DNA from 2 places in the Streptomyces sp. JN8 genome. Region 1 is predicted to be linked to the other one. Evidence: riboswitches for the same ligand, from Rfam matches in the RefSeq annotation. Region 1 holds a riboswitch; the other holds the start of a gene.

Region 1 (7,290 bases):
CCCCGACAACCCCGGCGCGTACGCGGGGCTCGCCGCCGAACTGTCCGCGCAGCTCGACCGGATCGACGTCCTGGTCTGCGCGGTCGGCACCGGCGGCCACTCGGCCGGGATCTCCCGGGCCCTGCGCGCCACCGGCAGTCCCGCGCTCGAACTCGTCGGCGTGGACTCCGTCGGCTCCACCGTCTTCGGCCTGCCCGCCGGGGAGCGGCTGATGCGCGGCCTCGGCTCCTCCATCCACCCGGCGAACGTGGACCACGGGGCCTTCGACGAGATCCACTGGGTGGGGCCCGCCGAGGCGGTGCGGGCGGCCCGCCGGCTGGCCGCGCGCCAGTTCGCCACCGGCGGCTGGAGCGTCGGCGCGGTCGCGCTGGTCGCCGGATGGCTGGCCCGCACCCGGCCGCGCGGGACGCGGATCGCGGCGGTCTTCCCCGACGGGCCGCAGCGCTACTTCGACACCGTCTTCAACGACGAGTTCTGCGCGGCGCACGGGCTCCTCGACGGCCCCGTCCGCCAGGACCCGGCCGGGTACGTCTCCGCCGACGCGGTCAGCGGCTGGACCCGCAGGGTCATGGACCGGACGGCGGCGGCGCGATGACCACGACGGCGGCGCCCGCCCGGGGCGGGTTCTGGAAGCAGAGCCGCACCTTCGAGCCGGCCGTGCGGCTCCTCTTCCTGAACCAGCTCACCATCAACCTCGGCTTCTACATGCTCATGCCGTACCTGGCCGCGCACCTCGCGGACGGGCTCGGCATGGCGGCCTGGGCGGTCGGACTCGTCCTCGGCGCCCGGAACCTCTCCCAGCAGGGCATGTTCCTGGTCGGCGGGGCGCTCGCCGACCGGCTCGGCTTCAAGCCGCTCATCGTGGCGGGCTGCGCGCTGCGGACGGTCGGCTTCGGGGCGCTGGCGTTCGCGCAGTCGCTCCCGGCGCTGCTCGCCGCCTCGCTCGCGACCGGGCTCGCGGGGGCGCTGTTCAACCCCGCGGTCCGGGCCTGCCTGGCCGCGGAGGCCGGGGAGGAGCGCCGGGTCGAGGCCTTCGCGCTGTTCAACGTCCACTACCAGGCGGGCATCCTGCTCGGGCCGCTCCTGGGCGTGGCCCTGACCGGGGTGTCGTTCCGGCTGACGTGCGCGGTGGCGGCGGTGCTGTTCGCCGGGCTGACCCTGGTCCAGCTCCGCTTCATGCCCGCGCGGGGCGAGCGGCGGGAGCCGGCCGGGGAAGGGCGCGGCCAGTTCCGGACGGTCCTCTCCCACCGCACGTTCTGGCTCTTCTCGCTCGCGATGACCGGCTCGTACGTGCTGTCCTTCCAGGTCTACCTGGCGCTGCCGCTCGCCGCCGGCGGCACGGGCCCCACGACGGCGCTCTTCGTCGTCTCCGCCCTGGTGGCGCTCGCCGGGCAGCTGCGGATCACCGCCTGGTGCGCGCGGCGGCTGACCCGGGAGCGGTGCCTGGTGCTCGGGCTGGCCCTGATGGGCGGCGCCTTCCTCCTCCCGGCCGTCCTCGGCCGGGGCCTGGTGGCGCTGCTGCTGTGCGCGGCGGTCCTGGCCGTGGCGAACGCGGTGCTCTACCCGTACGAGATGGACACCGTCGTCGCCCTGTCCCGGGGGCGCTGGGTGGCCACCCACTACGGGCTCTACAACACGGTGTGCGGGGTCGGGATCACCCTCGGGAACCTGGGGACGGGCGTGTTGCTCGACGTGACCGGGTGGTCGGCCGTGCCGTGGCTGGTGCTCTGCGCGGTGGGGCTGGGGTGCGCGGCCGCGCTGGCCCTCCTGGCGAGGGGCGGACGGCTGGCCGGACCGGCGGACTGAACCGGGCGCCGCGCCCTCGGGCCGTACGCCAGTCGGCCCCGCGGGAGTCGCCGCCCCCGCCGGGGGCGGCGACCCTGGGAGGGCGCGGTACGGGCCGCGGCCGGGGACGGACCGGGCAGGAGAGCACAGGTGGGGCGACCCCCAGGAGTGACCGGCGGGCGGCGGGACGACGCGGGCCGCGGGCCGTACGGGGGTGCCCGGCGGTTCCTCCGGGCGCTGCCGCCGCTGATGATCGTCGGCGGTGTCTTCTTCGACGTCCTGACGCCCGCCCGGTACAGCGCGGCGCCGATGTTCTCCGCCGCCCCGCTGATCGCGGCCCCGTTCTTCTCCACCCTGACGACGCTGCTCACCGGGATCGCCGCCGTGCTGGCCTCGGTCGGGCTGCACGTCTACAACGGGACCGCGGGCGAGATCTCGTCGTTCACCGAGTTCCTGACCGTGTTCACGGTCTCCGCGCTGGCCCTGCTGATCAACCGGGTGGTCCGCCGCAGCGGCGAGCGGCTCGCCTCGGCGCGGGTCATCGCGGAGGCCGCGCAGAAGGCGGTGCTGCCGACGCCGGCCGAGCGGATCGGCGGGCTGCAGTGCGCGGCGCGGTACGAGGCGGCGCAGGCGGACGCGTTCATCGGCGGCGACCTGTTCGCCGTCCAGGACACGCCCTACGGGGTGCGGCTCGTGACCGGCGACGTCCGCGGCAAGGGCATGGACGCGGTCGAGGCCGTCGCCGTCGTCATCGGGGCGTTCCGGGAGGCGGCCGAGCAGGAGCGGACGCTGGAGGGCGTGGCGCGGCGGCTCGAACGCGCCCTCGCCCGGGAGGGCACCCGCCGGCACGGTCTCGACGCCTTCGAGGGGTTCACCACGGCCGTCCTCGCCGAGATCCCGCGCGGGGACGGCGGCGGTACCTTCGACGGTTTCGTACGGGTCGTCAACCGCGGGCACCCGCCTCCGCTGATGCTGCACGCCGACGGGCACCTCGACATGCTGGAGCCGGGCGAGGCGGCGCTGCCGCTCGGCATGGGCGATCTGGCGTCGTGGCCGGACCGGGCCGAGGCGCGGCCGTACCCGCCGGGCGCGACGCTGCTCTTCTACACCGACGGCCTCTCGGAGGCGCGGAACGCCGAGGGGGTCTTCTACGACCCGGCCGAGCGGCTGGCGGGGCGGATCTTCCCGGGGCCCGAGGAGCTGCTGGACGCGCTCGTGGACGACGTGCGGCTGCACACCGGGGGCGGGTCGACGGACGACATGGCGCTGCTCGCCGTGAGCCGTCCGGCGACGGGTCAGCCGGAGCGGCGCCGGACGATGCCGGTGGTGCCGCCGGGCGGGCGCTGACCGCCCGGTGGGGACCTGTCACCGGCCGTAGTCGAGGGGTGTCGCTGCGATAACAATTGACACAACGTCAGATCGCGGAGGTTTGGGCCTTCCTCGCTGAACGGGGGTCAACTCGGACGATTCCCTCCCAATTCAATGAATGATCAAGAGGAACGGCTTGGAATCGGGAGCCCGTGTCTATTAACGTTCGATAACGCAGCGCGGTCGTCCCAGCCGTCGCAAGAGACGGCACCGTGCGCACGCGCCGAATCCTGAAAAGGAACCGGGGAACCACCACTTGGGGTGAATCGGGCCTTCGCACCTGTGCGACGTGCCCGTAGGAGACCTTCCTGCTCCGAACCCGTCAGCTAACCCGGTAGGCGAGAAGGAAGGAAAGGAGCGCGCCTTCGTGGCGTCCAACACTCCCGCACCCGAAGCCCCCTTCGACGCCTTCGGTGGTGGTGCGGGTCCCGCCGCCCCGGACACCGAGTGGAACCCCACCGAGGGATCCCTCCGCTCCGGCGGTCGCCACCGGGTCGTCAAGCAGCGCTCCAACTTCGCGCGTTCCTCCACCGTCCTCGGCGTCGGCGTGATCGCGGCCGTCGGTGCCGGCGGCCTCGCCACCGCGCAGGAGAAGCCCCCGGTCGCCATATCGCTCCCGGACCTCCCCGACCTCCACCTGCCGGACGCCCACGACCTCCCCGGCGTCGGCGACCTCCTCCCCGAGCAGGCCACCGAGACGGTCAGCGCGGACCGCGCCAACCCGAACCCGCTCACCGTCGCCTCGTACGCCACCGCCGAGGACCAGGGCACGCAGGCTCCGCGGATGCAGCAGGCCGGCCTGGTCACCCAGGGCGGCTCGGCCGCCCAGGCCGCGCCCGGCGCCGGCGACGCGGGCGAGGCCCTGCGCGCCCGCATCCTCCAGCAGGCCGAACAGCAGCAGGCCTCCGCCGACGCCGCCGACAAGGCCGCCGCGGAGAAGGCGGCGGCGGAGAAGGCCGCCGCCGAGGCGAAGGCCAAGGCCGACGCCGCGGAGAAGGCGGAAGCCGAGGCCAAGGCGAAGGCCGAGGCGGAGGCCAAGGCCAAGGCGGAAGCGGAGGCCAGGGCGAAGGCAGAGGCCGCGGCCGAGGCCGAGCGCCTCGCCAAGCTGGCCGCGAGCTACTCGCTGCCGCTCTCCTCCTACAGCCTCAGCGCCACCTACATGCAGTCCGGTTCGATGTGGTCCTCCGGCTACCACACCGGCCTCGACTTCGCCGCCCCCACCGGCACCCCCCTCAAGGCGGTCCACGGCGGCACGATCAAGTCGGCCGGCTGGTCCGGCTCGTACGGCTACCGGGTCGTCCTGGAGCTCTCCGACGGCACCGAGATCTGGTACGCCCACATGTCCTCGATGACGGTCTCCGCCGGTCAGACGGTGGGCACCGGCGAGACGATCGGCCGCGTCGGCGCCACCGGCAACGTCACCGGCGCCCACCTCCACATGGAGGTCCACACGCCCGGCGGCTCTGGCCTCGACCCGGCGGAGTGGCTGCGCTCCAAGGGCCTCAGCCTCTGACCCGGCGGCCCGCCCCCGCGGGATGACGGAATAGGCCCGGCGGCGCGGACGGTTGTCCCCACCATGACGACCCTCCGCCCGCTGGGCAGCTCCGACCTGCACGTCTTCCCGCTCGCCCTGGGCGGCAACGTCTTCGGCTGGACCGCCGACGAGGACCAGTCCTTCGCGGTCCTCGACGCCTACACCGCCGCCGGCGGCAACTTCGTCGACTCCGCCGACGTCTACTCGGCCTGGGCCGAGGGCAACCGCGGAGGCGAGTCCGAGACCGTCATCGGCCGCTGGCTCGCCGACCGAGGCAACCGCGCCGACGTCGTCGTCGCCACCAAGGTCGGCGCCCACCCCCACTTCAAGGGACTCTCCGCGCCCACCGTCAAGGCGGCCGCGGAGGCGTCGCTGCGGCGCCTCGGCACCGACTACATCGACCTGTACTACACGCACTTCGACGACGAGTCCGTCCCCGTCGAGGAGATCGTCACCGCCCTCGACCAGCTGGTGAAGGCCGGCACCGTGCGGGCCGTCGCCGCCTCCAACATCTCCCCGGAGCGGCTGCGCGCCTCCCTGGACTTCGCCGAGTCCGAGGGCCTCACCCGCTACGTGGCCCTCCAGCCGCACTACAACCTGGTCTCCCGCGACACCTACGAGGGCCCGCTCCTGGAGACCGTCGAGCGGGCCGGGCTCTCCGCCGTCCCGTACTACGGCCTCGCCGCCGGCTTCCTCACCGGCAAGTACCGCCCCGGCACCACCGTCGACAGCGCCCGGGCGGCCGGCGCCGGCGGGCACCTCGACACCGAGCGGGGCCGGGCCGTGCTCTCCGCGCTCGACACGGTCGCCGAGGCGCACGGCGCCGAACTCGCCACCGTCGCCCTCGCCTGGCTCGCCTCCCGCCCGACCGTCGCGTCGCCGATCGCCTCGGCCCGCACCGTCGAGCAGGTCCCGGCGCTGGTCGCGGCGGCGGAGCTCACCCTCACGACCGAGGAACTGGCCCTCCTGACCGAGGCCTCGGGCGTCTGACCGCACCGGGAGCGGGCGCACCACCGCCGAACCGGCCCGGCCCGCTCCCGTCCCGCCGCCGCCCGGGGGAGCCGGTCAGCTGCGGTACGGGTTGAAGCCGTCGTAGTCCAGGTACTGCGGCGGCGCCCACACCTGGCCCGTCGCCCGGGCCGCGTACGTGAGGGCGGGGGAGGCCACCGCCCGGCGCTGCCACAGGTGGTGCAGCAGCTCCTGCTCCCGGGCCGGGAAGTCGGGCCCGGCCGTGCCGCGCCGGGCCCGGTCCCGCAGGAACGCCAGGGTCGTCGCGAAGGACTCGTACTCGCCGACGGCGCGCGCGGCCGGCTGCCCGTACGTCCGGGCGGCGAAGGAGCGGGCCAGCTGGCGGGCGCGCATCGAGGACAGCGCGAGCGGCTCGGCGGGGGACAGCCAGCCCGCCGCCGCGTACGCCGGGAGCACGCCGGATATCGTGCGCAGCTCGCGCTGCCGGCTCCAGACCGCGAGCCAGGTCAGCAGCCCGAAGGCCGGGACCATGAGCGCCCCGTACACCGCGTAGAAGGCCAGCGGGCCGCCGAAGGTGGCCGAGCCGTTCCAGGCGGCGTGCAGGCCCATCGCGAGCAGCAGTCCGGCGAGCGGCAGCAGCACCCGGCGGGGGCGCTTGCCGCGGGGGGCGAGGGCGGCGAAGCCGAAGCCGATGCCGGTGAGCACGGTGAAGAGGGGATGCGCGAACGGCGACATGACGACCCGGACGAAGAAGGTGGCGGCGGTCACCGAGCCGATGCCGGTGGAGCCGAACTCCTGGTCCTCGCCGAAGGCGTTCCCCAGGTAGAGGATGTTCTCGGTGAAGGCGAAGCCGGTGGCCGTGAAACCGGCGATCACGACGCCGTCGACCAGTCCGCCGAAGTGCCTCCGCCGGAAGAGGAACAGCAGCAGGATCGCGGCGGCCTTCGCGGTCTCCTCCACGACGGGCGCGACGACGGTCGCGCCGAGGGTGTCCGCCGAGGTGGGATCGGCGGTGGCGGTCGCTATCCAGCGGACCGCGAAGGAGTTCGCCAGGATCGCGACCAGCGCGGCGGCGAAGGCGCCCCAGGCGAACGCGAAGAGCAGGTTCTTCCAGGGTCCCGGTTCGACCCGGTCGAGCCAGCGGAACGCCGCCATCAGCAGCGGTACGGGGAGCACGGCGAGGCCCAGGCCGACGAGGAAGCCCTCGGTGCCGGTCTGTTCGCGGACCAGCCCGAGGATGAACAGGGCGCAGATCGCGAGCACCGTGACGAGGGCGACGGCCCGGACCACCCGGCTGCGCCAGAAGTCCCGGCGGGGCCGGTAGCGCCACTGGGACCGGTCGGCGGCGGCCGGGAAGGCCGGCTCCTCGGTGTCCCGGTGGGGGACGGGAGCGGCGCCGGCGTCGGTGGGGGCGGTGAAGGACACGTGAGCGACCCTAACGACCTTCACCGACAGCCGGGAAAGGGTTAAGCGCCGAGTGGTGCGTTCCCGGCCGCCCGCCCGGCCGCCCCGGAGCGCGGGACGGCGCTCCCGCGGGTCCGTGGGCCGCCGCTACGGGCACGGCACCTGCGTCACGGCAGCCGCGTCACGGACCCCGCGGCACGGCCCCTGCGGGTCACGGCACCTGCGTCACG
Region 2 (7,290 bases), 3.0 Mb from region 1:
GACCCTCAGACTCCGGGGTACGGCTGCGTGAACCGCTCCCGGAAGGCCTCCCCGTCCCACCTGCCGCCGAGTTCCGGCCCCAGCCAGTCGGCCGCGGCCGCCCGGAAGTCCGCGGGGTCGAGCGAGCCCGACCCCTCGGGCACGGCCCCGAGCAGCGGAGCGCCCGCCTCCCTCGGCAGATCCGCCAGGTTGCAGCGCATCGCCAGGTCCGGCGCGTCCGGCCAGCTGCCGATCACCACGCCCAGCTGGGCGATCCCGCGCGCCCGCAGCGCCTCCGCGGTCAGGGTCGCGGAGTTGAGCGTCCCGAGACCGGCCGGGACCACCGTGAGCACCGGCGCGCCGAGCAGCGCGGCGGCGTCGGCGAGGGTGCCGCCGTCCTCGTCGAAGCGGACGAGCAGCCCGCCGGCCCCCTCCACGAGCACCAGGTCGTACTCCCCGGCCAGCTTCCGGGCGGCCTCGGCGACCTCCCCGGGCCCGACCGGGGCGAGCCCCGCCCGCCTGGCGGCCGTCCCCGGGGCCAGCGGCTCCGGGAAGCGCCCCAGTTCGGCGGAGCCCGCCGCGCCCGAGAGCCGGACGACCTCGTCCGCGTCCCCGCGCTCGTCCGGCCCGACGCCGGTCTGCGCGGGCTTGAGGACGGCGACCGTGCGGCCGGCGGCCGTGGCGAGCGCGGCGACGGCGGCCGTGACGACGGTCTTGCCGATCTCGGTCCCGGTACCGCTGACGACGATGATTCCCACTGTTCTCCTCGATCCGGCCGCCGGTCCGTCTGCCCGTCCCCGCGACCTGTCCGTTCCCGCGGCCTGTCCGTTCCCGCGGTGCCGGTGGTCAGCCCGCGCTCGCCGCCGCGCACACGGCGGCGCAGATCCGGGCCAGGTCCTCGTCGCCCGTCACGTACGGCGGCATCGTGTAGATCAGGTCGCGGAACGGCCGCAGCCACACGCCCGCCCGCACCGCAGCCGCCGTGGCCGCGGCCATGTCGACGTCGTGGTCGAGCTGGACGACGCCGATCGCGCCGAGCACCCGCACCTCACGGACGCCCGGAAGGCCGGCCGCCGGGGCGAGCCCGGCCCGCAGGCCGGTCTCGATCCGCTTGACCTCGACCTGCCAGTCCTGGGAGAGCAGCAGGTCGATCGAGGCGAGGGCGACGGCCGACGCCAGCGGGTTCCCCATGAACGTCGGCCCGTGCGCCAGGACGGGAACCTCGCCGCGCGAGATCCCGTCGGCCACCCGGCTCGTGCAGAGCGTCGCCGCCATCGAGAGGTAGCCGCCGGTCAGCGCCTTGCCCACGCACATCACATCGGGGGAGACCCCGGCCTGGTCGGCGGCGAAGAGCGTGCCCGTCCGGCCGAAACCGGTCGCGATCTCGTCGAAGACGAGCAGGACGTCATGCGCGTCGCACGCCTCGCGCAGCACCCGGAGGTACGCCGGGTCGTGGAAGCGCATCCCGCCCGCGCCCTGCACGACCGGCTCCACGACCACCGCGGCCAGCTCGTGCGCGTGCTCGGCGATCCGGGTCCGCAGCAGCTCCGCGTACGACTCCTCGTAGACGGCCGGCGGCGCGTCCACGAAGACCTGCCGCTGGAGCACCCCCGCCCACAGCTCGTGCATCCCGCCCTGCGGGTCGCACACGGACATCGGCTGCCAGGTGTCCCCGTGGTAGCCGCCGCGCCAGGTGAGGAGCCGCTGCTTCCCGGGACGGCCCAGCGAACGCCAGTACTGCAGGCACATCTTGGCCGCGACCTCGACGGAGACCGAGCCCGAGTCGCTGAGGAAGACGTGCCGCAGCGGCTCCGGGGTGATCTCCACGAGCCGTGCGGCGAGCCGGACGGCCGGCTCGTGCGTGAGCCCGCCGAACATGACGTGGCTCATCTTCTCCAGCTGCCCGCGCACCGCCTCGTTGAGCACGGGGTGGTTGTAGCCGTGGACCGCCGACCACCACGAGGACATGCCGTCGACCAGCTCGTCCCGGCCCTCGGCGGGCTCGGCGAGCCGGAGGCGCACGCCGGACGCGGACGCGACGACCAGCGGCTCCGCGCGGCCCGGCATGGGGCCGTACGGATGCCAGACGTGCGCCCGGTCCAGGGCGAGGAGTTCGCCGGTGCCGAGGGGCGCGCCGTCAGGCATTCGGCGCGAGGTCCGTGCCGGCGCCCCGGCGGCGCACGGCCACCAGGTCGGTGCGGGCGTCGCCCGCCGAGGCCGCCGCCGGAGCCGCGTGGCCGCCGCAGGGGCCGCAGCCCCCGCCCTCCTCGCCGTGCGGGCCGCAGCCGGCCGGGGCCCCGGAGCCGCAGCCGCCCGAGGACGCCGTCCCGCAGCCCTCCGTCGCGCCCGCCGCGGCGAGCGCGTCCGCGCGGTGCTTCGGCAGCGTCGTCGTGCCCGCGCCCTCCACCTCGAAGCCCGCGTCCGCGATCATGTCCAGGTCGGCCTGGCCGGCCTGGCCCTCGCTCGTCAGGTAGTCGCCGAGGAAGATCGAGTTCGCGATGTTCAGCGCGAGGGGCTGCATCGACCGCAGGTGCACCTCGCGCCCGCCGGCGATCCGGACCTCGACGTCGGGGCAGACGAACCGCACCATCGCCAGGATCCGCAGACACCGCTGCGGGGTCAGGTTCCACTCCTTGGCGAGCGGCGTCCCCTCGAAGGGGATGAGGAAGTTGACCGGCACCGAGTCGGAGTCGAGCTCACGCAGCGCGTAGACGACGTCGACGAGGTCCTCGTCCGTCTCGCCCATGCCCGCGATCAGGCCCGAGCAGGCGGACAGACCGGCGGCGTGCGCCTTCTGCACGGTGTCCACCCGGTCGGCGTACGTGTGGGTCTTGGTGATCCCCTCGTACGTCGCCTCGGACGTGTTCAGGTTGTGGTTGTACGCGTCGGCGCCGGCGTCCTTGAGCCGCTCGGCCTGCCCGTCCGAGAGGAGACCGAGGCAGGCGCACACCTCGATGCCCTCGTTCTCCTCCTTGATGGCCTCGATGGTCCTGCCGACCCGCTCGACGTCCCGGTCCGTCGGACCCCGGCCGCTCGCGACCAGGCAGACCCGCTTGGCCCCGCCCGCGACACCCGCGGCGGCGGCCCGCGAGGCCTCGTCCGGCTTCAGCCAGGTGTACTTGAGGATCTCGGCCTTCGAGCCGAGCCGCTGCGAGCAGTACGAGCAGTCCTCGGGGCACAGGCCCGACTTCAGGTTCACCAGGTAGTTGAGCTTCACCCGTCGCCCGAACCACTGGCGGCGCACCTTCCCGGCCGCCGCCACCACATCGAGCAGTTCGTCGTCGGAGGTCGCCAGGACGGCGAGTGCTTCTGCACGGCTCGGCAGCTCGCGCCGCAGCCCCTTGTCCACCAGCGTGTTCAGCAGGTCCATAAGCGCTGATCCTCGCCTACCGCCCACCCCCGGGCCAAGGAGGAACTGAACAAACGCCCCCGAGAGAGGTGTGTGGATGACCACATCCCGACCTCGGCACCCTGCGGTTAGGGTCTGTGCGCTGCCTACAAAAGGATCGCCGCATGCCACAGGCCGAGGACGCACGGACCGCGGGTGCCCGCCGCACCGCGTTCGACTGGACCGACGCCGAGGCGCGCCGCCGGGCCGACGCGGGTCTCGTCCGCACCCTGCGGCCGCGGGCCGCCGACTCGGACCTGCTCGACCTGGCGGGCAACGACTACCTGGGCCTCACCCGCCGTCCGGAGGTGACCGGGGCGGCGGCCGAGGCGGCCCGCCGGTGGGGGGCAGGGGCCACCGGCTCCCGGCTGGTCACCGGCACCACCCGGCTGCACACCCGGCTCGAACGGGAACTCGCCGCGTTCTGCGGATTCGAGGCGGCCCTCGTCTTCTCCTCGGGCTACACCGCCAACCTCGCCGCGCTCACCGCGCTCGGCGGCCGGGACTCCCTGCTCGTCTCCGACGCGGCCAACCACGCCTCGATCGTCGACGGGTGCCGGCTGGCCCGCGCCGAGACGTCCGTCGTGCCGCACGCCGACCCCGAGGCCGTACGCAAGACGCTCGGCGCGCACCCCGGCCGGCGGGCCCTGGTCGTCAGCGACTCCGTCTTCTCCGTCGACGGCGACAAGGCCCCGCTCGCGGAACTCGCCGAGGCCTGCCGCGCACACGGCGCCGGGCTCCTGGTGGACGACGCCCACGGCTTCGGCGTCCTCGGCGAAGGCGGCCGGGGCGCACTCCACGAGGCCGGCCTCGCGGGCGACGAGGACGTCGTCGCGACCCTGACCCTTTCCAAGTCCCTCGGCAGCCAGGGCGGCGCCGTCCTCGGCCCGGCCCGGGTGATCGAGCACCTGGTGAACGCGGCCCGCACCTTCATCTTCGACACGGGCCTCGCCCCGGCCGCCGTCGCCGGCGCGCTCGCGAGCCTGGGGCTGATCCGGGCCGAGCCCGGTCTCGCCGAGCGGGCCCGCACCGTGGCGGCCACCCTGCACCGGCTGCTCACCGAGGCCGGCCTCACGGCGGCCCGGCCCGACGCGGCCGTGGTGTCGGTGCGCGCGCCCTCCCCGGAGGCCGCGCTCGGCTGGGCCGCGGACTGCCGGGAGCAGGGCCTCTCGGTCGGCTGCTTCCGGCCCCCGTCGGTGCCCGACGGCATCTCGCGGCTGAGGCTCACGGCGCGGGCCGATCTGACGGACGCGCAGATCGACGCGGCGGTGGCGACGGTCCTGCGCACCGCGCCCTCCGCCGGGTAGCGGCCAAGAGCGTTCCCGGGCAGCAGAGTTCACCGCTTCGGGCGACAGATGGGGACATATCTTGGTGGAACGCCGCACGGCGCGGCGCGATCGGTGGCACTCTGACGCGAAGCGCAATCCGGGGCGTTGGCCCCGGTGGGAAAGGGACAGCGTCGCCATGGCAGATCACCAGGAAGCATCCGTCACACTGCCGAGCGATCCCGCCTCGGTCCCCACGGCCCGGCGGTACGTCGCCGGGGTCCTCGCGGACTGGGGCCTGGACGATGCCGCGGACATCGCGGACGCCATCCGGCTGATCGTCTCCGAGCTGGCGACCAACGCCGTGCTGCACACCCTGGGCCAGTCGCCGACCTTCACGGTCGACGTCCGCCTGGAGCGCGAGGAGCAGTTGTACATCGGTGTCACGGACAGCCATCCGCGCCGTCCGCGCCGTCTCCCGGCGGCGGTCCAGCAGGACAACGGCCGGGGCATGGTCATCATCCGCGTCCTGGCCGCGGAGGCCGGCGGCCGTCTGTCGGTCACGCCGACGGACGACGGGGGCAAGACGGTCTGGATCACTCTTCCCTGGACCGCGGTCCCGCTGGCCAGCTGTTAGTCCGCCGGAGCGCGGTCCCGCCCGCCGGCCGTGAGGAGGACCCGGCCCGGACGGCCGGGGTTCCCGGGGTCGAGTTCCGTCGGTCAGGGGTACGGCGGCGCCACCGCACCCCCCCCACAGACGAACCGCTACCGCCGCCTGATCAGCGGACGCGGCCGTAGTAGACCTTCGACGACCAGATCTTGTCGAGCTTCACCCAGGAACCCGTCTTGGGCGAGTGCCAGATTTTGCCGCTGCCGGCGTAGATGCCGACGTGGTACACCCTTCCGCCGGAGTGGAAGAAGACCAGGTCCCCCTTCTGCCTGGTGGAGGCGGAGATGTGCCGGGTCTTGTTGTACTGCTGCTGCGCGGTGCGGGGCAGCGACTTGCCCGCCTTCTTGTACGCGTAGAGCGTCAGACCGGAGCAGTCGAACCGGGAGGGCCCGCTGCTTCCGTACCGGTACGGAGCTCCCTTCTTGGACGCGGCGACGCTCAGTGCCTTGTTCGCGTGCGTGGTGGCTGCCTGGGCCTCGACCGCCGCACCGGGTGCGAACAGCGTGCCGCCGACGGCGGCGAGGGTGAGAGCCGAGACGGCTCCGGCCCGGGACAGCAGGGACGGGACGTGCATCTGCGCAGTCATGCGCAACCCTTCGTCAGCCGCCTGCGAAGGATGACCTGTCGGGTTCGGGCTGGCGAAGATGCCCGGCCGCTGACGCGGCTTCACCCCAAGGGACGATCCCGCTGCCGGAACAGCGCGTACGCCCCGTAAAAATCGGGTCCTCCACTCCTGCCGATCCACTTCTGTCGACCAGACGTCCGGGACAGCGGCAGGACTCGGCGTCCGCCCGGACCGCCCCGCCGCGGTGGCGGGGGCTTGTCGTCGACAGGGATCTTGACCCACAACAGGGCCGAAATCCGAGCTGAAACGGCGATATGTGAGGCTCCTCACGACTGATCCATTCGGGTGGACAGAGAGCCTTTGTGATCTTCGGAGGCGGGGCCGACGAGCCTCGCACCAGCGGTGGAACGTCCCATTCCGCCAAATGCGTACACCTGCTGTGCAAGTCACCCGGCACATATGTCGACTCGTCGACTACGCCGAACGAGGGAGCGAATCTGCGGTGCGCGTCGGCCGTCCGGACCTGGACACGACACGCGGTCCTGTCAACTCGCGGGGGTCTGCCGGACGGTGACGCGACCGGTCCTGCGCTCGCCGTCCAACACCCGCAGGGCGCGCGCCAATGTGTCCGCGTGCACCTCGCTCTCGCCCCGCAGGTGCATCAGCGTCACGGCCCGCAACAGCGCCTCCGCCCGCCCCACCAGGGCCTGAGCCGCGCGCAGGGCGCCGTAGGTGTGCGTGCCCCGGGACGGATTGATCTTCCCGAGCAGGTCGACGACCTCGAGGTAGGCGTCGACGAGTTCCCCCTCGGCGCGGGTCAGCGCGGGCAGCGGCGGCAACTCGGGGACCACGGCCGGGTCACCGCGCCGCGCCGCCGGCGACCGCGCGCCGACTCGTGATCACGTGGTCCACCAGGCCGTACGCGAGCGCCGCCGGGGCGTCCAGCACCGTGAGCCGGTCGAGGTCGGCCTCGACGCGGTCCCGCTCCCGGCCCGTGTGCTCGACCAGCATCCCCGTCATCAGCGTGCGGAGGCGGAGCAGTTCGCGGGCGTGGATGTCGAGGTCGCTCGGCTGGCCCTGGAGCGGCTCGTCCATCGCGGGCTGGCGGAGCGTCACCCGGGCGCCCGGCAGCATCATGCGCTTGCCCGGGGTTCCGGCGGCGAGCAGCACGGCGGCGGTGGAGACGGCCTGGCACAGGCAGGTGGTCTCGACGTCGCAGTGGAGCGAGCGCAGCGTGTCGTAGATCGCGGTCATGGAGCTGACCGAGCCGCCGGGGGAGTTGATGTAGAGCGAGACGTCCTGGTCCGGTCCCGCGTGGTCCAGGTAGAGGAGTTGGGCGATGACGTCGTTGGCCGACGTCTCGTCGATCGGCGTCCCGAGGAAGACGATGCGGGACTCGAGGAGCTTCGAGTAGGGGTCGAGG

What was found. Region 1 has a riboswitch for cyclic di-AMP ahead of ACY0MR_RS17430 (M23 family metallopeptidase). Riboswitches for the same ligand answer to the same signal wherever they lie in the genome.
Region 2: linked by a shared signal. The riboswitch ahead of ACY0MR_RS30855 (C40 family peptidase) and the one ahead of ACY0MR_RS17430 (M23 family metallopeptidase) in region 1 are both predicted to bind cyclic di-AMP.

What each region holds. Positions count from the first base shown of each region.
Region 1 covers NZ_CM147852.1:3,984,679-3,991,968, reverse strand. The annotation lists gene ACY0MR_RS17445 (PLP-dependent cysteine synthase family protein) at 1-595, shown strand, start outside; gene ACY0MR_RS17440 (MFS transporter) at 592-1,806, shown strand; gene ACY0MR_RS17435 (PP2C family protein-serine/threonine phosphatase) at 1,936-3,132, shown strand; cyclic di-AMP (ydaO/yuaA leader) riboswitch at 3,365-3,509, shown strand; gene ACY0MR_RS17430 (M23 family metallopeptidase) at 3,521-4,666, shown strand; gene ACY0MR_RS17425 (aldo/keto reductase) at 4,730-5,677, shown strand; gene ACY0MR_RS17420 (PrsW family intramembrane metalloprotease) at 5,753-7,081, opposite strand.
Region 2 covers NZ_CM147852.1:6,968,449-6,975,738, forward strand. The annotation lists gene bioD (dethiobiotin synthase) at 6-737, opposite strand; gene ACY0MR_RS30835 (adenosylmethionine--8-amino-7-oxononanoate transaminase) at 826-2,124, opposite strand; gene bioB (biotin synthase BioB) at 2,117-3,349, opposite strand; gene ACY0MR_RS30845 (8-amino-7-oxononanoate synthase) at 3,493-4,674, shown strand; gene ACY0MR_RS30850 (ATP-binding protein) at 4,832-5,269, shown strand; gene ACY0MR_RS30855 (C40 family peptidase) at 5,412-5,888, opposite strand; cyclic di-AMP (ydaO/yuaA leader) riboswitch at 5,892-6,022, opposite strand; gene ACY0MR_RS30860 (hypothetical protein) at 6,413-6,718, opposite strand; gene ACY0MR_RS30865 (ATP-dependent Clp protease proteolytic subunit) at 6,726-7,290, opposite strand, start outside.